2 linked regions of the Massilia sp. METH4 genome follow. The protein of the gene in region 2 interacts with the protein of the main gene of each other region in a pairwise test. Links are inferred from orthologs where the notes say so. Each region holds a gene or a part of one and is shown on either strand. Other genes may lie near its edges.

Region 1 (16,888 bases), 1.6 Mb from region 2 along the record:
ACCGAGCGCGGCGAAGTCTACCTGATGGGCCGCGTAACGCAGTTCGAAGCCAACCGCGCGACCGAGATCGCGCGCGGCGTGAGCGGCGTGACGAAGGTGGTGCGCGTGTTCGAGTACATCTCGGAAGAGGAGTACAAGCAGTTCCAGAACACGCCGGCTCCGGCGCAGGCGTCGAACTGACCGTCCGGCGGCATCATGACTACCTCTTCCAAAGCCTGGATCAAGCCGGCGATCGCGGCCGCCGTGATCGCCGGCCTGGGCTTTGCCGCCTACTCTTCGCTGAACAGCGCGCCCGCCGCGCCGCAGGTCACGTTCACCGGCATCAAGGGCGAGCGCATCACGCCGGCCGACCTGCGCGGCAAGGTGGTGATGGTCAATTTCTGGGCCACCTCGTGCGCCACCTGCGTGGCCGAGATGCCGGAAATGGTCGACACGTACAACAAGTTCAAGGGCCAGGGCCTGGAATTCATCGCCGTGGCGATGAAATACGACCCGCCCAACTACGTGGTCAATTTCACCGAAACGCGGCGCCTGCCGTTCAAGGTGGCGCTCGACATCACCGGCGAAGCCGCCAAGGCCTACGGCGACGTGTCGCTCACGCCCACCACCTTCGTGATCGACAAGGATGGCAAGATCATCAAGCGCTATGTAGGCAAGCCGGAATTCGCGGCGCTGCACGAGCTGCTGGCGAAGGCGCTGAAGGGGTGACGAAAAAGACGCTGCGGCGTCTTTTTTGTTTTTCAGGCCGTCAACTCTTCGTCCGCACCGCGGCGATCGCCTCGATCTCGATCATCGCCGCCGGGTCGTACAGCGCCCTGACTTCGGCGATCGTATCGGCCGGGTAGGGCGCGCTGAAGAACTCCCGCCGCAGTTCGACCACGTCCTGGAAGTGCCCCATGTCGGTCACGAAGATCGTGACCTTGATGACGTCCTTCAGGCTGGAGCCGCCCGCCTCCAGGACCCGGCGCAGGTTCGCGAACGCCTGCTCGCCTTGCGCGCGGAAGCCGCCTGCCACGATCTTTCCATCGTCGCCGGCACCGGCCTGGCCGGATACGAACAGCAGGTTGCCGAATCGGATCGCCTGCGACAGCAGATAAGGTTCGTAGTTGTCGGGCTGGGTAATGACGCGTTCTAGCATGATAAAGTCCTCTCGATATTGGTGGGTGCCGGCACGGAGAAGATACGAGCGCCGGGCAGCCGTGACAAACTCGAAATCGTCAGGCGTCAGATGAACAGGACTCACCTATAAACCCATGCGCCGGCTTCCCCCTCTCTCCGCACTGCGCGCTTTCGAAGCGGCGGCACGGCATGGCAGCTTCAAGGAAGCGGCCAGCGAGCTGTCGGTCACGCCAACCGCCGTCAGCCACCAGGTGCGCGCCCTCGAGGAATACACTGGCTTGCCGCTCTTCGAGCGGCAGGTGCGCAAGGTCGTGCTGACCGACGCCGGCAAGTCGCTATATCCGGTGCTGCGCGATGGGTTCAATACGTTCGAGCTGGCATTGCAGCGCCTTGCCCGGGCGCCGGCGCGGCAGCGCGTCACCATCTCGACCACCAGCGCCTTCATGGCTTACTGGCTGGCGCCGCGGGCGGCGGGCTTCGGCGCCCTGCACCCGGAGATCGACCTGGAATTTCATGCATCCGACCAAACCGTCGAGCTGGGCAATGGCGGTGCCGACCTGGCGATACGTTATGGGCGTGGGCGGTATCCCGGCATGGTGGCCGAGCCGCTGTTCACGGATCGCTTCGCGCCGGTTGCCGCGCCTGAGCTGGGCGTGGCCACGCCTGCCGACCTGGAACGGATGCCGTTGGTCGACTTCAAGTGGGAACGGCAGCATCCGCTCAACCCAACCTGGGAAAACTGGTTTACCGCCGCCGGGCTGGCATGGCAATCGGCGCTCCGGCAGCTGCGTTTTTCGGACGAAGCCCATGCGATCGGCGCCGTGCTGGCCGGGCAGGGCGTAGGCTTGCTGAGCCTCGACCTCGTGGCGGCCGAGATCGCGGCAGGGCGGCTCGTCCAACCGTTCGGGCCGGCGCTTCCCGGCCATACCTATCACCTCGTGCGCAGTGCCGGGCATGCGCCGGCGCCGCATGTGGAGGCGGCGCTCGGCTGGCTGCGCACCGAGGCCGGGACTGTCCGTTGATACCGGTGAACTACATCCACATCGCCAGTGCCGAATACACCGTCAACGCCACCATCGTCCAGCAGAACACCTTGCGCCACAGCGGCTGCGACAGGTAGCGCCGCAGCAGGGCACCCGCCCCGGTCCACACCGAGATGCAGGGCAGGTTCACCGCGCAGAAGATCAGGCAGAACAGCAAGATCGCCAGCGGCACCGGCATGCCCTGCGGCAGGAAGGCCGAGCTGCCGGTGATCGCCATCACCCACGCTTTCGGATTGGCGAACTGGAAGACGGCCGCCGCGAAGAAGCCCATGGGCCGGCGGACCTGTTCGGCCGGGCCATCGAAGCGCATGTCGCGCAGTTGCCAGGCGAGGTAGAGCAGGTAGCCGGAGCCCGCCACCCTGAGCGCGAACTGCGCCGCCGGCACCGCCATCACGAGGGCGCCGATGCCGGCCGCGCAGATGGCCAACAGCACGCCGAAGCCGATCGTAATGCCCAGCATGTGCGGGATCGAGCGGCGAAAGCCGAACCAGATGCCCGAAGAGGTGAGCATGATGTTGTTCGGCCCGGGCGTGATCGAGGACACGAAGGCGAACATCATCAATGGCAGGAAGGGGATCAGGGTGTTCATGGCTTCGCTCCGCGGGTGACGAATCCATGCTAATCGAAGCGACTGGTACAGTACCGATACAGTGGCCACGAAACTTCCTGTCCTAGTGCAGGCAATCGTACCAGTACACTTTCCTACCGTCGATCCTGCTCCTCGCGCTCCTTGCGCCTCTTGTGCTGGTACCACTCGCGCAGGATGGGCGATATCGCCGCCACGATCCCTGCCGCGATGATGGCTAATCCCGCGTACAGCATTTTATTTTGGGTACAACACCATCTGCGTGCAGCGGAACAGGGCGATGGTCTTGCCGGTCGCCTTGTTGCTCACGGTGGCATCCCACACCTGCGTGGTCTTGCCCATGTGGACCGCCCGGGCGGTCACCGCGATGGTGCCTTCGCGCGCCGTGCCCAGGTGGTTCGACTTCAGCTCGATGGTGGTGAAGTTCTCGGCGCCCTCGGGCAGGTTGACGAAGCAGCCGTAGCCGCAGGCCGTGTCGGCCAGCGTGACGACCGTGCCGGCATGCAGGAAGCCGTTCGGCGCAAGGTGGTGCTTCTGGATTTCAATCTCCGCCGACAGCTCGCCTTCCGCCGCTTGCGTGAAGCGGATGTTCATGTGGTCCGGCAGCGTGCCGTTGGCGCGGCTGTTGAAGCGTTCGAGTTTTTGCTGGATCTCGTCCATGGTGTCTCCCCGGTTTGAATCGTTGCATGATAAACCAGGGGAGGCGCCGCGCCGGCCGAGCGTGACTTCTAATCGGCCTTGAAGTTCTGCCCCAGCGACATCGGCTTGTTCAGCAAGATCGTCTTGGGATCGCGGCAGATGATCACCAGGATCGCGATCGTGGCGAGATACGGCAGCATCGACAGGAACTGCGACGGCACGGCCAGACCCAGTCCCTGGCCGTGAAACTGCAGCACGGTCACGCCGCCGAACAGGTAGGCGCCCAGCACGAGATTACGCGGCTTCCAGGTGGCGAATACGACCTGCGCCAGCGCGATCCAGCCGCGGCCGGCCACCATGCCCTCGACCCACATGGGGGTGAGCGCCAGCGACATGTAGGCGCCGCCCACGCCGGCCATGGCGCCGCCGAACAGCACGGCGGCATAGCGCAGCTTGACGACCGGCATGCCGATCGCATGGGCGCTGTGCGGCGCCTCGCCCACGGCGCGGATCTGCAGGCCGATGCGCGTGCGCGCCAGTATCCAGCCGACGAGCACCACCAGCAGCAGGGACAGGTAGACGACCGCGTCGAAGCGGAACAGCAACGGCCCGATGAAGGGAATGTCCGACAAGCCGGGGAATGACAGCGGCGCGATCGGCGCGACCGTCTGGCCCACGAGATCGCGGCCGAGGAAGGCGGAAAGCCCGATGCCGAACAGCGTCAGTGCCAGGCCGGTGGCCACCTGGTTCGTCTGCAAGGTGAGCACGAGGAAGGCGAAGACCAGCGACATCGCCATGCCGGCCGCCAGCGCGGCCAGCATGCCGATCGCCGGCGACCCTGTATGCAGCGTGGTCATGAAACCCGTCACGGCGCCGACCAGCATGATGCCTTCGAGGCCCAAGTTCAGCACGCCTGAGCGTTCCGCCACCAGTTCGCCGGACGAAGCCAGCACCAGTGGCGTGGCGGCACCCGCGGTGCTGGCCAGGAATGCGATCACGTATTCGGCATTCATGCGGTGATCTCCTTCCTGGCGTGCGGCAGGGCGCGCACGCGCGGCTTGAAGCGGTAATGGATGAACAGGTCGGCCGCCAGCAGGTAGAACAGCAGCAGGCCCTGGAACAGGCCGGTGATGGCCGATGGCAGTTGCAGCTCGATCTGCGCGGCTTCGCCGCCGATGTACAGCAGCGACATCAGCAGCGCCGCGAGCAGCACGCCCACCGGATGCAGGCGGCCCACGTACGCGACGATGATCGCCGCGAAGCCGTAGCCGGGCGACACGGAAGGCTGCAGCTGGCCGAGCGGTCCCGCCACTTCGCCGACACCCGCCAGCCCCGCCATCGCGCCGCTGACGAGAAAGGCCAGCCACACGTTCTTCGGCGCCGAAAAGCCCGCATACAGCGCGGCGGCCGGCGAGATGCCGCTGACCTGCATGCGGTACCCGGCGAACGTATGCTTGCAGAAGAACCAGGCGCCGACGACGCCGACCAGCGAGAGCAGAAACGCGGCGTTCACGCGCAAGCCTTCGACCAGCAGCGGCAGCGTGGCCGCCTCGCCGAACATCTTCGATTGTGGGAAGTTGTAGCCGTCCGGATCGCGCAGCGGGCCGTGCACGAGGTAGCTGAGCAGCAGGTAGGACACGTACACCAGCATCAGGCTCACCAGGATCTCGCTGGTGTTGAAGCGCGTGCGCAGCAGGGCGGGGATCGCCGCCCACGCCATGCCGCCCAGCGCCCCGGCAGCGAGCATCAGCGGCAGCACCCAGGGCGCCTCGACGCCATCGAAATACAGGGCCACGCAGCCAGCGGCGATGGCGCCCATCGTCAGCTGGCCATCGGCGCCGATATTGTGCACGTCGGCCCGGAAGCCGATCGCCAGGCCCACTCCGCACAGGATCAGGGGCGTGGCCTTCAGCAGCAGTTCGCCGATGCCGTACAGCGTGGTGGCCGGCTTGATGAAGTAGACGTAGAACGCGTGCAGCGGTTCCTGGCCCAGGAACAGGAACAGGATCGAGCCGGTGACGAGCATGGCCAGCGCGGCGAGGAGCGGCGACGCGAGCATCATCGCGCGCGAGGGTGCGGAGCGGGCTTCAAGCCGGGACATGGTCGCTTCCTTCCTTGGACAGTGGTTCGCTGGCTGTGGAAAAGTCGCCACTCATCCACACTCCGATCTGGTTGATGGTGGCTTCCTTCACCGGCACGGCGCGCGACAGCCGGCCCTTCGCCAGCACGGCGATGCGGTCGCACATCATGAACAATTCGTCGAGCTCCTCGGAAATCACGAGCACGGCCACGCCCTGGTCGCGCAGATCGATGATCGCCTGGCGGATCAGCATCGCCGCGCCGATGTCGACGCCCCAGGTGGGCTGGGCCAGCACCATCACGTTCGGCGCGAGCGCGATCTCGCGGCCGACGATGAATTTCTGGAGATTGCCGCCGGAAAGGCTGGAGGCGGCCGAACCGGGCCCGCCGCATTTCACCTTGAAGCGCTCGATCACGCGCCCGGCGAATTCGCGGATCGCGCCGTGCCGGATGAGACCATGCGCGAGCATGCCGGCGGCATCGGCCAGGTATCCCGTCAGCAGCGCGTTATCGGTCAGCGACATGCCCGGCACGGCACCGCGGCCGAGCCGCTCTTCCGGCACGAAGCCCAGGCCGAGGCGGCGGCGCGCGGCGGCGTTCATGCGGCCCACGTCCTGGCCGAACAGGCGGATACCCTGCGCGTGGCGCAATGGCACCTCGCCGGAGATGGCCTTCATCAATTCCTGCTGGCCGTTGCCGGAAACGCCGGCCAGCCCGACGATCTCGCCGGCGTGGATGTCCAGCGTGATGTTCCGCAGGTCGATGCCGAAAGGCTCGGGGCTGGGCAGCGACAGCTTGTCCAGCGCCAGCCGCACCTCGCCGGGTTCGCGCGGCGCCAGCGTGCACGTGGGCAGGTCGCCGCCGATCATCAGTTCGGCCAGTTCATGGGCCGTCTGGGTCTTCGGTGTGGCGGTGCCGGATACACGGCCGGCGCGCAGCACCGTGGCCTTGTCGCACAGGGCCTGGATCTCGTCGAGCTTGTGGCTGATGTAGAGGATGCTCACGCCTTCCGCGGCGAGCTGGCGCAGCGACACGAACAGCTTCTGCACCGCGTCCGGCGTGAGGACGGACGTGGGTTCATCCATGATCAACAGGCGCGGCGACTGCAGCAGGCAGCGCACGATCTCCACGCGCTGGCGCTCGCCGACGGACATGCTGTGCACGCGCCGATCCGGATCGAGCGGAAGGCCGTAGCGTGCCGATACTTCGCGAATGCGCGGGGCGAGTCTGGCGGGCGTGATCTTCTCGTCCAGCGCCAGCGCGATGTTCTCGGCCACCGTGAGGGTCTCGAACAGCGCGAAGTGCTGGAACACCATGCCGATGCCCAGGCGACGCGCGGCGGCCGGGGAGGGAATGGTCACCTGCCTGCCTTCCCACAGCATCTCGCCGGCGTCCGGGTGCGTGACGCCGTAGATCATCTTCATCAAGGTGCTCTTGCCGGCGCCGTTCTCGCCCAGCACGGCGTGGATTTCGCCCGGCATCACGGTGAGGTCCACGCTGTCGTTGGCGACCACGGAGGGGTAGATCTTGGAAATCCCGAGCAGCCGCAGCCTCGGTTCGGTTTTCTGCCGCCCGTCCGGCGGGGCCTGTGGTTCGGTCATGTACGGCTCCTTCATGGGTAACCGCAAGGCTTCTGCAAGGAACATGCCACCGTTTTCGCCGCGATGGGAACAACGGATGCGTCGATTTGTATACAAACTGCACCATGACATGTGCACTATCTCACCAATTGCGTGCATCCTGCCGATGATCCCTCTTCCGTGTCGTGCACGATTCCTGCTTTACAACTACGATCGCGTACGGATCGAGCCCGATCCCGAGCGAAGCGGAGACTGTCAATGACCAAGCAAGCCCCAGCGGAGCGCCCACGAAGCCACCGCACGCCCGAGGCCGACCCGGCCGAAGGAACGAACCAGCCAACCCGGCCACGCCAGCCGGGCAAGCGCGGCGCCGCCGCCGTCGACCTGCGCATCTACAGCGCCGTCGTCAACGCGGTCATGAGCCACCGCCTGCCGCCCGGCACGCGGCTGGGCGAGGCGGAATTCTGCGAACTGTATGAAGTAAGCCGCACCACGGTGCGCAAGGCGCTGCAGCGACTGGCGCACGACCACATCGTGGTGCTGCGGCCGAATCGCGGCGCCGTCGTTGCCTCGCCATCGCCGGAGGAAGCGCGCGACGTGTTCACGGCGCGCCGGGCCATCGAGCGCGAGATCGTGCCGCTGGTGATCCGGCATATCACGCCCGCATCGATCAAGCGCATCCGCGCCGCGCTCGACGAGGAGGAAGCGGCGCGCCGCAACGGTGACCGTGCGGCGTGGATCCGCCTGGGCGGCGAATTCCACCTGCTGCTGGCCGAACTGGCCGGCAACACGGTGCTGCAGCGCTTCATGGTGGAACTGGTGTCGCGCTCCTCGCTGATCATCGCCGTCTACGAGAATCCGGGCACGCCGATGTGCGGCAACCACGAGCACGACGAATTGCTGGCACTGATCGAGAAGAAGGATGTGGAGGGCGCCACCAGGCTGATCGAACACCACCTGGAAGAGATCGAGGCGCGGCTGCATTTGGGCACACCCGAACGCAAGCTGAGTTTGGCCGAAGCGCTAGCCGGGCTATAAAAAAGATTGTATACAAAACGCTCCAAAGTTGTGTGCATAATGCACCGGCATTGCACATCGGCACCGTGGAGCGAACCGTCTTGGTGCGGGGCTTAAGAGCGGAGGACACACCTGCATAGGACACAGGAGGGGTGGCCCGGTACTTGCTAAGGTACTGTCGACGTTGCATGCAATCAATCGGCACATTGGATGCAATCCGTTACACAACACTTACAAGGACCACGCATGAACACCATTCGTTTCGCTGCTACCTTCGCTCTCGCCGCCACCGCCGCCTGCGCCGCCCAGGCCGCCGACTGGAGCGATACGTCGCTGAGCTATCGCTACGGCTCGAAGTTTTCCGAGCCGTACAACGGTGCCGATATCGTGAAACACGTCGTGAACTTCAGCCATGCCAGCGGTTACAAGTACGGCACCAATTTCTTCAGTGTCGATTACCTGATGTCGGACGAGAACGACCCGTCCGCGGTCGGGTCCAAGTCGGGGGCCCACGAGGCCTATGCGCTGTATCGCCACACCTTCGACCTGGGCAAGATCACCGGCAAAAGCTTCAAGTACGGCCCGATCCGCGGCCTGGGCATCGTGGCCGGCTTCGACATCAACAGCAAGACCGACGCGGGCTACAACTCGAAGAAGCGCATGCTGGTGCTCGGCCCCACGTTCATGTTCGACGTGCCCGGTTTCTGGGACGTGAGCCTGGTAGCGTTGCATGAATCCAACGCTCCGTACAACGGCTATACGCAAACGGCCACCAACCGCTACCGCTACGACACGCACGCTGCCCTGATGAGCTCCTGGAGCATTCCGTTCCCGAACGTGCCGCTGGCGTTCGAAGGCTATGCGAACTACATCGGCACCAAGGGCAAGAACGAATACGGCGGCCCCACCGCGGTCGAGATCAACGTGGACATGAAGCTGATGTACGACGTCAGCTCGCTGGTCGGCGCGAACAAGAACACCTTCAAGCTCGGCGTGGCCTACCAGTACTGGAAGAACAAATTCGGCAACCCGTCGAAGACCGTTCCCGGCGCCACCGCACGAACCCCGATGGTGCGTGCCGAATACCATTTCTGACCAACCTGAAAGAGGAACATCATGAATCGTCGCAAGCTGCTCGCCTTTGCCTCCCTGTCCGCCGCGCTGGGCGCGGCCGTCATCGCACCGGCGCAGGCGCAGGAACCTCTGAAGGTGGGTTTCGTCTACATCGGCCCCGTGGGCGATGCCGGCTGGACCTATGCCCATGAGCAGGGCCGCCTCGAAATGGAAAAGGCGCTGGGCGGCAAGGTGAAGTCCACGTATGTCGAGAACGTGCCCGAGAGCGCGGACGCGGAGCGTGTAATCCGCAAGCTTGCGGCGGATGGCAACAAGCTCATTTTCACGACGTCATTCGGTTACATGAACCCCACGGAAAAAGTGGCGCGGGCATTCCCGAACGTGGTGTTCCAGCATGCCACCGGCTTCAAGACCACGAAGAACATGGGCGCCTACGAGGCGCGGCTGTTCGAAGGTTCCTACCTGCAGGGCATCATCGCGGGCAAGATGACCAAGACGAACACGCTGGGCTTCGTGGGCTCGTTCCCGGTGCCGGAAGTGATCCGCAACATCAACGCCTTCACCCTGGGCGCGCAAAGCGTGAACCCCAGGATCAAGACCAAGATCATCTGGGTGAACAGCTGGTACGACCCGGCCAAGGAACGCCAGGCCGCGGAAACGCTGATCGCGCAAGGGGCCGACGTGCTGACGCAGAACACCGACTCCCCGGCCACCCTGCAGGCGGCCCAGGAAAAGGGCAAGTACGCGTTCGGCTGGGATTCCGACATGCAGCGCTTCGCACCGAAGGCGCACCTCACCGCGAGCACCAACCAGTGGGGCGGCTACTACACCGAGGTGGCCAAGGCCGTGCTGGCGGGCACCTGGAAGACCGGCCACGTGCACGGCGGCCTGAAGGAAGGCATGGTCAAGATGTCGCCGTTGAACCCGGTGGTGCCGGCCGACGCGGCCAAGATCTTCGAGGCGAAGAAGGCCGCCTTCACGGCCGGCACCTCGACGCCGTTCACGGGCCCGATCAAGGACCAGTCGGGCGCCCTCAAGGTGCCTGCCGGCGTGGCGATGCCGATGAAGGAGCTCATGTCGATGAACTTCTACGTGCAGGGCGTGGAAGGCACGATTCCAAAGTAAATTCCTTTTGGCGGAACGGGCTTGCCCCCGTTCCGTTTTTTTTTCGAGATAACGATATGGCAGAACCGACAGCGCGCGACCACCAGTTCCTGACGGACGTGCTCGCGCTGGCCCAGCGCTCGCGCGACGAAGGCCACCATCCGTTTGCCGCGATCATCGCCGATGCGGATGGCAATGTGATCGCGCAGGCGATGAACGCATCGAGCAGCGACCGCACCGCACACGCGGAAATGAATGCACTGCGCATCGCGTCATCGCAGTATTCGCCCGAGAAGCTCGCGGGCGCCACGATGTACACGAACGCCGAACCATGCGCGATGTGCGCCGGCGGCACCTACTGGAGCGGCGTGGGGCGCGTGGTGTACGCGATGTCCGAAGCGACGCTGCTGTCGCTCACGGGCAGCGATCCCGAGAATCCGACCTTGTCGCTGCCGTGCCGGCAGGTGTTCGCCGCCGGGCAAAGGCCGACCGAGGTGATCGGGCCGTGGCGGGAGGAGGAGGCGAAGGTGGCCCACCAGGGGTTCTGGCACAAGAGCTGACATTTCATTACGCCCCCGGCGCCGGCGGGGTCAGCCAGCGGTTTTCCTCGAACGCAACCGCATGCTCATCGCCGTCGGCCCCATCACAAACCCCATCACCTCGTCCGGCGCCAACCGATCCCGCGCCTGCACATCGACGAGCTCGAACCGCCCCAGCAACATCGCCATCGCCACCTTCAACTCGATCAGCGACAGGTACCGCCCTGGGCACATGCGCGGGCCGGCACCGAAGGGCAGCGCCACGCCCTTGTCCGCGCCGCCTCCCGCCAGCCAGCGCTCCGGCTCGAAGCTGTGCGGCTCCGGAAACACGCCGCCATCCACGCTGTCGTGCCGCAGCACGCACCACAGCAGTGTATCCTTCGGCAGCTTCACGCCCATCACCGTGGTTTCGCGCTGCGCCTGCAAAGGGATGAACGGCGCGGGCGGCTTCAGGCGCATCGCTTCGAGGGCACATGCTTCCAGGTAGTCGAGCGCGTTGATGCTTTCCAGCGTCGGCACCTGGGCATGCTGGCGTACTTCCTCCTGCACGCGCGCCAGCGCATCCGGGTTTTGCCACAGCAGCCAGATCAGCCAGGCCAGCGCGCTGGACGTGGTGTCCTCGCCCGCCAGCAGCATGGTGGTGACGTTGCCGGCCACGGAGCTGTCGTCGACGCCGCTGTCCGGCCGGTCGGCTGCGGCCAGCATCGCTTGCAGCATGTTCGCCGGCTGTTCCCGCAGCGTGGGATCGGCAGCCATCGCCTCGCGTGCGCTGGCGATGAAACCATCCGTGGCTTCACGAACAGCGCGCACGCTACGCTCGAGCGTGCGGTCGGCCGGGAGCTTGAACCAGCGCCAGTAAGGGAAGGGCAGCAGCGAACGGCGTGCCACCCCCGCCAGCACCGTTTCGACGTGCTGCTGGATCGCATCGTCGCCATTGCCAATTGTGTCGACGTCCGCGCCGAATGCCAGACCCGCGATCACGTCGACCGTGTAGCGTTTCAAATCGCCCGTCAGGTCGATTTCGCCGTCGCCGGCCGCCACCCAGCGCTGCTCCAGCCGCTGCGCGACTTGCGCCATGCGGTCGAAGTAGGCCCTGATCGCCGTGGGTGAAAAGGCGCTCATCACCATGCGGCGCTGGTTGCGCCACGCGTCGCCCTCGGCCAGGAACAGGCCCACGTTGCCACCGAGTTCGGCGGAGACCTCGGCCGTGATGGCAGGACGCCGGAAACCGTCCGGCCGGTCGCGCAGCACGGCCGTGATGGCAGCGCTGTCGGACAGCACGACCACTTCGCGCGGCCCGATGCGGGCGCGGAACATGCGCCCGTATTTCCGGCTCCATCGTTCCATCGCAAGATGGATGGTCGACGGCCGCAATTGCAGGGCGTTGCCCAGCAGCGGCAGGCCGCGCGGGGCCGGCAGCTCGGCGATGGTTTGCGGCAGGGGGGTCTTGAGGGTGGCAACGCTCATGCTGGCTCCTTGCATTCGATGGTGCCAGTGTGCCGTGCGGCGCACCGCCGGTCTTGAATGTTTGCGACACGTGGGCACTCGATGACTGGTTTAACATCACGCCATGACCACGACTTTGCCTCCGACCGCCGCCCGCCTCGTGCCGCCCCGCGTGGCGCTGGCATCCTGCATTCGCGGCTACATGGTGCGCAGCACGCTCGGTGTACAGCTGGCCCCCGGGCAGCGCCTGAACCGCTTTCCAGCCACGCCGTTCTGCTCAATCACATGGATGATCGAGGGCAGCGGGGAATTGCTGGAACCGGCCAGGGCCGGCGCCGTGGCCCAGCAAGGCATGGCCATCTTTTCCGGGCCATGGACACAGCCTTTCATGACCGGCAATCCCGGTCCCGTGCATACGTTCACGGTGCTGTTCTTCGCCGACGCGCTGCATGCGCTGACAGGCCTCGACATGGCGGCGCAGCTCGACACCATGGCCCAGGTCGACGCGGTGCTCGGCGATGAGTGGGATGCGGTGTCCGGCGCCGTGCTGGCGGCGGCGGACGACGAGGCGCGCATCCGGCTGTTCGAGGATTGGCTGGAGCCGCGCTGGCGTGTCGCGCGCGGCGTCGCTTCCGGCGCGGCGACGTGGTCGCCGGCACGGGACTGGGTGCAGGCGCTGGCCGTGCGCGCCGCGGCGACAGGCGCAGGGCGCAGCGCTCGGATGGTCGAGCGGCGCGTGCGCGCCTGGGCCGGGCATCCGCTGCGCACCTTGCGGCGGCTCGCTCGTGTCGAGGAATCGCTGCTGGCGGCGCGCGACGAGCAGCAGGCCGGGCAGCTATCGCTGTCCGATGTCGCCCTGCGCGGCGGGTATTCCGACCAGGCGCATTTGTCACGCGAGGCGCGGGAACTGATTGGTGCCAGCCCGCGGGAGATCATCCGTCTGGCGCAGACGGATGAGAGTTATTGGCCGTATCGGATCTGGTGGTGAGCACGTTAATAACTAGCAACTTCATTGCTGACTCAAGTCTTGACAGTCGCATTTAGCAGACCATTGCCCTGAAGCAAAGTCATCCCCTGCTTTGTTCATTATCATCGAGCGAATGAATCACTGCACGCATGGGGGAACCAATGGCAACTCCGAAGGGCTCCTTCGAGATGTGGAAGGATGGTTTGATCAAGGGTGTCGGCCAAGCAAAGTGGCATACGTATGATTGCGAAATCAAAACCTCCATTTCGGAATTTGATCGACATTTAGCCGGCTCCCCTGGGTATGTCATTGTGGATTGGCGTCTTGTAAAAGCCATGCTTTGGGTAGAAACCGGCGCAGGTCATATACAATGGCGAGTAAAGCCGATGCAAATCGGCGTTCTAGGCGATCCAGGGCTCGATGCCCTACTTGGTGGGAAAGAAGGTGGAGACATAATCATGCCGCCCAGCTTGAAAGCCACGCTGGATCACAACGCCGCGAGAACTATACCGTCCTACAACATACGTGCAGGTATAGCATACCTCTTGATGAGGATGGCGAAATTCGAATTTCGCAGCGTCGTGTCTGACGACCCGAAAATATACGAGGCCCCTGTCAACCGAGGCGACAGTATGGCAAGAATTGCCAAGGTTTGTGGCACTACGACTGACATCCTGCGTCAGCTGAATCCTAAAGCGACGATCTTGCGCCCTGGGCAGGTTCTTTTGTATCGAAAGGGCGCCGTACAAAGGGTGATAGTCGGCTGGCTACCATTCGCCATCGAAGACGTTGCAAAGCTCTACAATGGTGGTGGGGATGTGAGGTACGCAGAAAAGCTCAGTTTCGCTCTCAAGTTGGTGAAATATGGTTCGGAGGCCACATGCGCTTGAACACTTGGTCCGCTCTTGGGCTTTGGCTGATTCTTTTCAGTGCGCATAGCGCCGATCAGCAGAACATCGCTCCAGTTGAAGAAATACTCGACACTTGCTCGTACAGTTCCCAAGCAGGGATGCGTGACTGCCTGGAAGATAGCGTACGCGACAGTTCGACAGCCGTGAACGCAGCGGAAAAAAAATTTGCTGCAACCATGAGCCGTTGGGATGAACGGCAAAAATACATAGCTGCCGCTCATATGCAGTTCAACATTTCTAAACGTGCCTTCTTGAAATACCGGGACGAACAGTGCGCATTAGCTGCTGCGCTCGGTGGAGGGGCAATTGGAAATGCTCTGGAATTACGGCGTCTGGCTTGCATTTACGAATTAAATAGGGAACGTAGTAATCAGTTGACACGGTTTTCCTCGTCTCTATATCTTAAATGAGTCGAACAAAGCCTTTATCTTTGCTGGAGACGTTCAACACCACCGGATCGGCTCCTTGCCTACCGCCCGCAAATAATCGTTCGCCTTCGAAAACGGCCTGCTCCCAAAGAACCCCTTGTGCGCCGAAAACGGCGAAGGATGCGGCGACGTGATGACGAGGTGCTTCTTCGTATCGATCAGCGCCTTCTTGGCGATCGCATAACTGCCCCACAAGATGAACACCAGGTGCTCGCGCTCCTGCGACAGCGTGCGGATCGCGGTATCGGTAAACGTCTCCCAGCCCTTGCCGGCATGCGAACCGGCGGCGCGGGCGCGCACGGTCAGCACGGCGTTCAGCAGGAACACGCCCTGTTCCGCCCAGTCGGAGAGATCGGTGCGGGTGCGCCGCACGCCCAGGTCGTTTTCCAGTTCCTGGAAGATGTTTTGCAGGCTGGGTTGCGGGCGGTTGCCCTCGGGGACGGAAAAGCAGAAGCCCATCGCGGCGCCGGGCGTGTGGTATGGGTCCTGGCCGAGGATTACCACTTTCACCTTGTCGAAGGGCGTCAGGTCGAAGGCGCGGAAGATGTGCCTGCCGGGCGGGCAGCATTGGCCGGCCTGGTATTCGGCGCGCACGAAGTCGGTGAGCTCGGTCCAGTAGGGCTTGTCGAACTCGGCTTGCAGGTGCTGCTTCCAGGAGGGTTCGATGCGTACGGTCATGGCGGGTCCCGATATGAAAACGGCGGCCCGTGAGCCGCCGTCCGTACAGACAGGTCATGAAGAGCCGACGTCTCGCCAGATGGTCCGCGGTCGACGGCAGCTCGGCTGTGTGCAGCGGAAGCCCGATTATACGGTCGCGCGGCGAAACGTCCAGCTACCGCTACCCTGCCGTGCCGGGCTCGATCGACTTGACCACCTTGCCCTGTTCGTCGAGCATCTGGATCTGCGCCTTGCCGTCGGCCGATACCTGCAGCTGCATCCGCGTGCGCCCCCTGGCATCCTTCAATTGCAGCGACGAGCCTTTCTCGCTCGTGTTGCCGAGCCAGATGCGGTTCATGCTCAGCTTGCCTTCGTCGGCCAGCTTGTCCCAGTAGGCGCGCCGTTCCGCCTCCGGCAACTTGCGTGCTTCCTCGGCGAACCGCTTACCGTCGCCGATCACGGTCAGGGTATGGGGCGGCACGTCGTTGATGATCAGGGCGGTCCTCTGGGTGGTGGCGCTGTCGGTATTGATCAGTTGCAGCGCCTGGTCCTGGCGGAAGCGGTCGAACGTCAGCGAGACGCCGGACGTCACCTTGCCATCGGGCCCGATGCCGCCCTTCTGGATCAGGCCGCCGTTTTCCGTGCCTTCGTCGTTGATGAACAACATGCCGGCAAAGGAGCGGCGATCCGGTCGCTCGCGTTCCTTTCCCTGAAGAAAGTCGCCCGGGAACTGCGCCTTGTTGGAAATGACCATCCGCTTCGTGCCATCCGGCTCGACGATATTGATGCGGCCGACGGTGATCTCGTCGAACTCGGCCTTGCGTTCGGCTTTGGCGCCAGTAAGCGCTACCACGGCGGCCAGCGCGGCAGCCATTGTCATGGCGCCGGTGAGGAAAGTACGGATCTGCGACATGCGGGTGTCTCCTTTCAGGGTTGGTCAAGGGCGTTTTTCTTGCCTGGTGCGGATGCGGCGCAGCCGCCATTCGATGAACAGGCCGACGAAACCGGATGCCAGCACGACCGCGCCAAGGAACTGGAGAATGCGGTTTTCCGGCGCTTCCTCGTGTCGCGTCTTGACCAGTTCGAAGCGGCGGTGGCCGTTGCGCGCCGGCTCCACGTAGAAGCCGCCGCGATCGGTCCTCGTCTCGGCAATGGCGGGCCGGGCGCGGTTGGCCTTGAAGTCGGCCATCCGGCTGGCGAATTGTTCATGCGTGATGGTCTTGGCCATCATCTGGAAACTGAGGATTTCCTGCTGCTTGTCGAAGATGTTGTCCGCTTCGCCGGGCAGGATCACGCCGGGCGACTCATAGCGGTAGATCTTGTTGGAGAAGAAAATGCCGTCGTTCGCCGCCAGCATCATGGCGAAACCGGTGAGCCAGGCGAGACCGCAGCCGTACAGCCATTTCTTGTGGTCGTGGACCTGCTCCGCCTCGGCCTGGGTGTTGAACTGGCTGACAGCGGGGATGTGCCGCAGGGTGGTGGCGAGGAGTTGCTTGTCGATGCCGTCCAGGAAGGTGGCGGCATCCAGGCCCGTGCCGGCAAGGATGGTAGCGAACATGTCGGCGGAAGGGACCGACTTGTCGTTCTCCAGCTTGGACAGATAGGATTGTTCGATCCCCAGCTGCTCGGCGAACTGCGGCTGGGTGAGGCCGCGTTCGGTGCGGAGTTTCTTCAGCTTGTCGCCGAAATTCATCACTTC
Region 2 (4,872 bases):
GACGGGCTTGGCCATCAGGAACGAATCTCCACGATCTTGCCGAAATCGGCACCGAACTTGTTTTGATACTCGGCCATCTTTTCCATGCGCTCCGCCACGCGGGTACGGTCCTTGACCTCGCCGGCAAGCTGGCCGCACGCGGCATCGATGTCGTCGCCACGGGTCTTGCGGATCGTCGTGACGATGCCGGCATTCATCAGGATTTCCGAGAAAGCCTTGATGCGGGGGTTCTTCGAGCGCGTCAGGCCCGATTCCGGGAAGGGGTTGAACGGAATCAGGTTGAACTTGCAATTGACGCCATACTGCGGGTGATTCACCAGCGCCACCAGTTCGCGCGCATGCTCGTCGGTATCGTTGAAACCGTCCAGCATGCAGTATTCGAAGGTGATGAAGTCGCGCGGGGCGAATTCCAGGTAGCGCTTGCAGGCCGCCAACAGCTCGGCCAGCGGATACTTCTTGTTCAATGGCACCAGGCCGTTGCGCAGCTCGTCGTTGGATGCGTGCAGCGACACGGCCAGCGCCACCGGCACATCCTGCGACAGCTTGTCGATCATCGGCACCACGCCCGAGGTCGAGAGCGTGACGCGGCGGCGCGACAGGCCGTAGGCGTTATCGTCCAGCATCAGTTTCAAGGCGGTGGCGGTCGGCTCGTAGTTCAGCAGCGGCTCGCCCATGCCCATCATCACCACGTTGGTGATCTGGCGCTCGCCTTTCGGGCCCGGCTCGATGCCTTTCGTCTTGCGCAGCTCGAACTCGGCCATCCACAGCTGGCCGATGATCTCGGCCACCGTCAGGTTACGGTTGAAGCCCTGCTTGCCGGTCGAACAGAAGCGGCAGTTGACGGCGCAGCCGGCCTGCGTGGAAATGCACAGCGTGCCGCGGTTTTCCTCGGGGATGTAGACGGTTTCGACGGCGTTGCCGTTGCCCACGTCCACCAGCCACTTGCGCGTGCCGTCGCTCGACGTGTGGTCGCTGATGATCGCCGGCGCCGTGATATGGGCGCGCGTCTTCAGCTTCTCGCGCAGCGACTTGGCGAGATCGGTCATGCTGTCGAAGTCCGACGCGCCGAACTGGTGGATCCACCGTTGCAATTGCTTGGCGCGGAACGGCTTCTCACCCAACTGCGCGCAGTAGTCGATCAGTTGCGCGGGATCGAGGTCCAGCAGGTTGGTGAGGGTCGTTTCCATATCTTTAATCTTCAATTCAAAACGCCTTCGCCCCGGACATGCCGGGGCGCCAGGCGGTACAGCTTTGGTTACAGCTTGGAGCGCCGCTATCGCCGAGCGATTAGCGGGAGTACACGTTCAGTGCCGGGAAGAAGTAAGCGATTTCCGTGGCGGCGGTTTCGGCAGCGTCCGAACCGTGAACGGCGTTGGCATCGATGGAGTCGGCGAAATCGGCGCGGATGGTGCCTTTTTCAGCCTTCTTCGGGTCGGTCGCGCCCATCAGGTCGCGGTTCTTGGCAATGGCGCCTTCGCCTTCCAGAACCTGGATCATGACCGGGCCGGACACCATGAAGTCCACCAGGTCCTTGAAGAACGGACGGGCAGCGTGCACGGCGTAGAAACCTTCGGCTTCGGCGCGCGACAGTTGGGTCATGCGGGCAGCCACGACTTTCAGGCCGGCACCTTCGAAACGGCTGTAGATCTGGCCGATCACGTTCTTCGCCACTGCGTCCGGTTTGATGATGGACAGGGTGCGTTCGATTGCCATTATTAAAAACTCCAGTAAAAAGAAAGGGTTAAAACGAAATTGATTTCTCGATCAACCTTTGATTTTAGCATACAACACCCCATATACTATGCGTGTTGGGGCGGAAGATGGCGTAACAAGCGGCGGATAGCCGCATCGAAACCCTGGAAAGCGCATCATCGCGAGCGGTTTTGGCTGGGAAGCCCAGCCGTTCGCAGGCAGTTGGGCGGTTTCCGGTGGATTTCAAGAGAGAAATCAATCAATAGACCATCCCGGCGGGCATCAGCCCTTTTCGGCACCTCGCGTGCTAAGCTTTGGCAAGGGTACACCGTACCGACAAAAGGAGTGCAAAATGGCTAACTTGGAAAAAACTTATCAATATGCAGGCGGGCGAGCGGTCGCCCAGAATCGTGTCCTGCGCAACACCTACTGGCTGCTGTCGCTGTCGCTGGTTCCCACCGTGCTGGGCGCAGCTGCCGGCATGACGCTCGGCGTGCCGATGCCGGGCGGTTTCCTGGGCGCCCTGCTCTTCCTGGGCATTGCGTTCGGCTTCATGTGGGCGATCGAGAAGAACAAGAACAGCGGGCTGGGCGTTGCCCTGCTGCTCGGCTTCACGTTCTTCATGGGCTTGATGCTGACGCCGCTGCTGTCGCGCACGCTGGCGTTCGCGAACGGCGGCACGCTGGTCATGCTGGCCGGCGGCGGTACCGCGGCGATCTTTGCCGTGCTGGCAAGCATCGCCACCGTGTCGAAGCGCGATTTCTCCGGCGTGGCGAAGTTCGCGTTCATCGGCCTGGTGCTGATCATCCTGGCATCGCTGGCGAACATCTTCTTCGCGATCCCGGCGCTGTCGCTGACGATCTCCGTGCTGGCCATCGGCATCTTCTCCGCCTTCATCCTGTATGACGTGCAACGTATCGTCAACGGCGGCGAAACCAACTACATCAGCGCCACGCTGGCGTTGTACCTGGACGTGTACAACATCTTCACCAGCCTGCTGTCGATCCTGGGCTTCACGAGCGGCGACCGCGACTAAGCTCCACCCGCATCATCGAAAAGCCGGCCTCGCGCCGGCTTTTTTTACGCCCGTATTTACGCCCGTACCGCAGAGCTGGTCGCAATACAACACTGGGGACAGTCCCCTTTTTCCAGGAAATGTTTCCTGCAACCGTAGGGGGCCGCAGTTGGAGAAATATTTCCCAGAATCGGGGTCAGACCCCAATTTCCGGAAATATTTCCTGAAAAGGGGTCCGACCCCGGTTTTAGGCAACTTTCGGAAGTTCCGTGCGGTGCTGTGGGCGATGTCAAAGGGGGCGGACTGAGCAGTACGTATCATGCGCCAGCTCGAACACGCTTGAGTTCCCCGTCCAACCCCTCGCATGGAGGCTTCGTGGTTCATTCACTACGCTCAATCAACGTGGCGCTGGCGCTGGCGCTGCTGCTGGCCTCGGCCGGAGCTGCGGCAAACGGTACCGCCACGGCATCGATCAGCAATGTCCGCTTCGGCGCGCTCGACCTGACACAGGGCGACGGCAGCGCGGCCGGCTTTGACATCCTTTCGGTCCAGCCCTCGCTGTTCGCCGGCGTGCATACCTTGACCGCCGAGTACTATGTGACCGGCTACCCGACCGCGCTGACCGAAGCGGCGGTGCAACTGGACCTGGGAACGGCGGCGGTTGCGGCCCGCACGAGCGGAGCGCTGGCCGATGTGTCAAGCATGGCTGGCGGCGACGCGAGCCTCGGCGAATTCGGGTCCCTGGGCGGCACGGCGAACCAGGCAGTGCACTTCATGCTGAGCCCGCACACGGTGCTGACGATCAGCGGCCGCCTGGCGACGCTGGCGGAGCGATCAAGCAGGCCGGCGGAATATTACGACGTGGTGGGCATGGCCTATGTCGGCATCGTCGATGGCGATGGGTATACGTTCACGCAGTTCACCCGCCAGAGCCTGTCCTTCGCGGATTGGCCCGACAGGATGACGGTGGAAGACGACTTCATGCTGGCCTTCGCCAACGGCAGCGCGGATTACCGGCCCGTGTCGGTGTATTTCCAGGCGCTGTCGAACGTCATGCGGCTCGCCACGCCGGTACCCGAACCGGCGCCAGGCTGGCTGCTCACGGCAGGACTCCTGATGCTGGGCATCGCGGCAGAAGCGCGCCGCCGCGGGCGATGAATCGATGCAGATACGGCGCCGCCCTCACCGCGGCGCCGGGCATCAGGCGAGATCGAACACCGCCATCGATTCGACGTGCGAGGTATGCGGGAACATGTTCATCACCCCCGCCTGCGACAGCTGGTAGCCGGCGCGGTGCACCAGCACGCCGGCATCGCGCGCCAGCGTGGACGGGCTGCACGATACGTAGACGAGCCGCTTCGGCAGCAGCTCCGGATTGCTTTCCTTCAGCTCGGCCAGGGCCAGCGACAGCGCCATCGCGCCGTCGCGTGGCGGATCGATCAGCATGCGGTCGAACTTGCCCAGCGCGATCAGGTCGTCCTTCGTCACTTCGAAGAGGTTACGGCAGTAGAACGTGGTCTTCTCGCCGACGCCATTGACGACGGCGTTCTGCTGCGCGCGCTCCGTGAGCGCCGTGCTGCCTTCGATACCCACCACTTCACGCGCCTGCGTAGCCAGCGGCAGCGTGAAGTTGCCGATGCCGCAGAACAGATCGGCCACGCGCTCGCCCGGCTGCACGTCCAGGTGGCGCAGCGCCTTGTGCACCAGCACGCGGTTGATCTGGTGGTTCACCTGCGTGAAGTCGACCGGCTTGAACGGCATGCGAATGCCGAATTCCGGCAGCAGGTAGTGCAGTTCCTTGTCCAGCGGGTAGAACGGATAGGCGGTGTCCGGGCCTTTCGGCTGCAGCCACCACTGGATGCCGTATTCGTCGGCGAACGCCTTCACCTTCGCTTCGTCATCCTTCGTGAGCGGCTCCATATTGCGCATCACGAGCACCGTCAGGTCCTCGCCGATCGCCAGTTCGATCTGCGGCACCTTGTCGAAGATCGACAGCGAACCGATCAGGGCACGGAGCGGCATCATCATGTCCGACACATGCTTGGGCAGGATCTGGCAGCTCTGGATGTCGGCCACGTACACGGATTTCTTCTCATGGAAGCCGACGAGGACCGTGCTCTTCTTCGCCACGTAGCGCGACGACAGGCGGGCGCGGTAGCGGTAGC

What was found.
Region 1: the proteins of ndk (region 2) and V6Z91_RS07425 interact in binary tests that used the Escherichia coli proteins (3 or more experiments, as listed by UniProt). The link is inferred for Massilia sp. METH4 from one-to-one orthologs.

Annotation. Positions count from the first base shown.
Region 1 is NZ_CP146614.1:1,657,264-1,674,151, forward strand. The notes cover bases 13,380-16,181. They hold V6Z91_RS07425 (uracil-DNA glycosylase), read right to left. Parts: upstream 15,211-16,181; coding sequence 14,548-15,210; downstream 13,380-14,547. Other genes in these bases: V6Z91_RS07415 (LysM domain-containing protein), read left to right, coding at 13,380-14,083; V6Z91_RS07420 (lysozyme inhibitor LprI family protein), read left to right, coding at 14,074-14,514; V6Z91_RS07430 (hypothetical protein), read right to left, coding at 15,371-16,102; V6Z91_RS07435 (helix-turn-helix transcriptional regulator), read right to left, coding at 16,127-16,181. In the rest of the region: V6Z91_RS07340 (BON domain-containing protein), read left to right, coding at 1-180; V6Z91_RS07345 (TlpA disulfide reductase family protein), read left to right, coding at 196-708; V6Z91_RS07350 (RidA family protein), read right to left, coding at 749-1,138; V6Z91_RS07355 (LysR substrate-binding domain-containing protein), read left to right, coding at 1,254-2,141; V6Z91_RS07360 (LysE family translocator), read right to left, coding at 2,152-2,751; V6Z91_RS07365 (PaaI family thioesterase), read right to left, coding at 2,986-3,408; V6Z91_RS07370 (ABC transporter permease), read right to left, coding at 3,477-4,400; V6Z91_RS07375 (ABC transporter permease), read right to left, coding at 4,397-5,488; V6Z91_RS07380 (ABC transporter ATP-binding protein), read right to left, coding at 5,475-7,067; V6Z91_RS07385 (GntR family transcriptional regulator), read left to right, coding at 7,305-8,084; V6Z91_RS07390 (outer envelope protein), read left to right, coding at 8,310-9,158; V6Z91_RS07395 (BMP family ABC transporter substrate-binding protein), read left to right, coding at 9,180-10,262; V6Z91_RS07400 (nucleoside deaminase), read left to right, coding at 10,319-10,801; V6Z91_RS07405 (cytochrome P450), read right to left, coding at 10,832-12,247; V6Z91_RS07410 (helix-turn-helix domain-containing protein), read left to right, coding at 12,351-13,214; more of V6Z91_RS07415, read left to right, coding at 13,355-13,379; more of V6Z91_RS07435, read right to left, coding at 16,182-16,882. UniProt on the Escherichia coli protein: Excises uracil residues from the DNA which can arise as a result of misincorporation of dUMP residues by DNA polymerase or due to deamination of cytosine.
Region 2 is NZ_CP146614.1:61,993-66,864, forward strand. The notes cover bases 1-2,899. They hold ndk (nucleoside-diphosphate kinase), read right to left. Parts: upstream 1,714-2,899; coding sequence 1,288-1,713; downstream 1-1,287. Other genes in these bases: pilW (type IV pilus biogenesis/stability protein PilW), read right to left, coding at 1-15; rlmN (23S rRNA (adenine(2503)-C(2))-methyltransferase RlmN), read right to left, coding at 15-1,187; V6Z91_RS00305 (Bax inhibitor-1/YccA family protein), read left to right, coding at 2,045-2,728. In the rest of the region: V6Z91_RS00310 (hypothetical protein), read left to right, coding at 3,083-3,865; 23S rRNA (uracil(1939)-C(5))-methyltransferase RlmD, read right to left, coding at 3,908-4,872. UniProt on the Escherichia coli protein: Major role in the synthesis of nucleoside triphosphates other than ATP. The ATP gamma phosphate is transferred to the NDP beta phosphate via a ping-pong mechanism, using a phosphorylated active-site intermediate.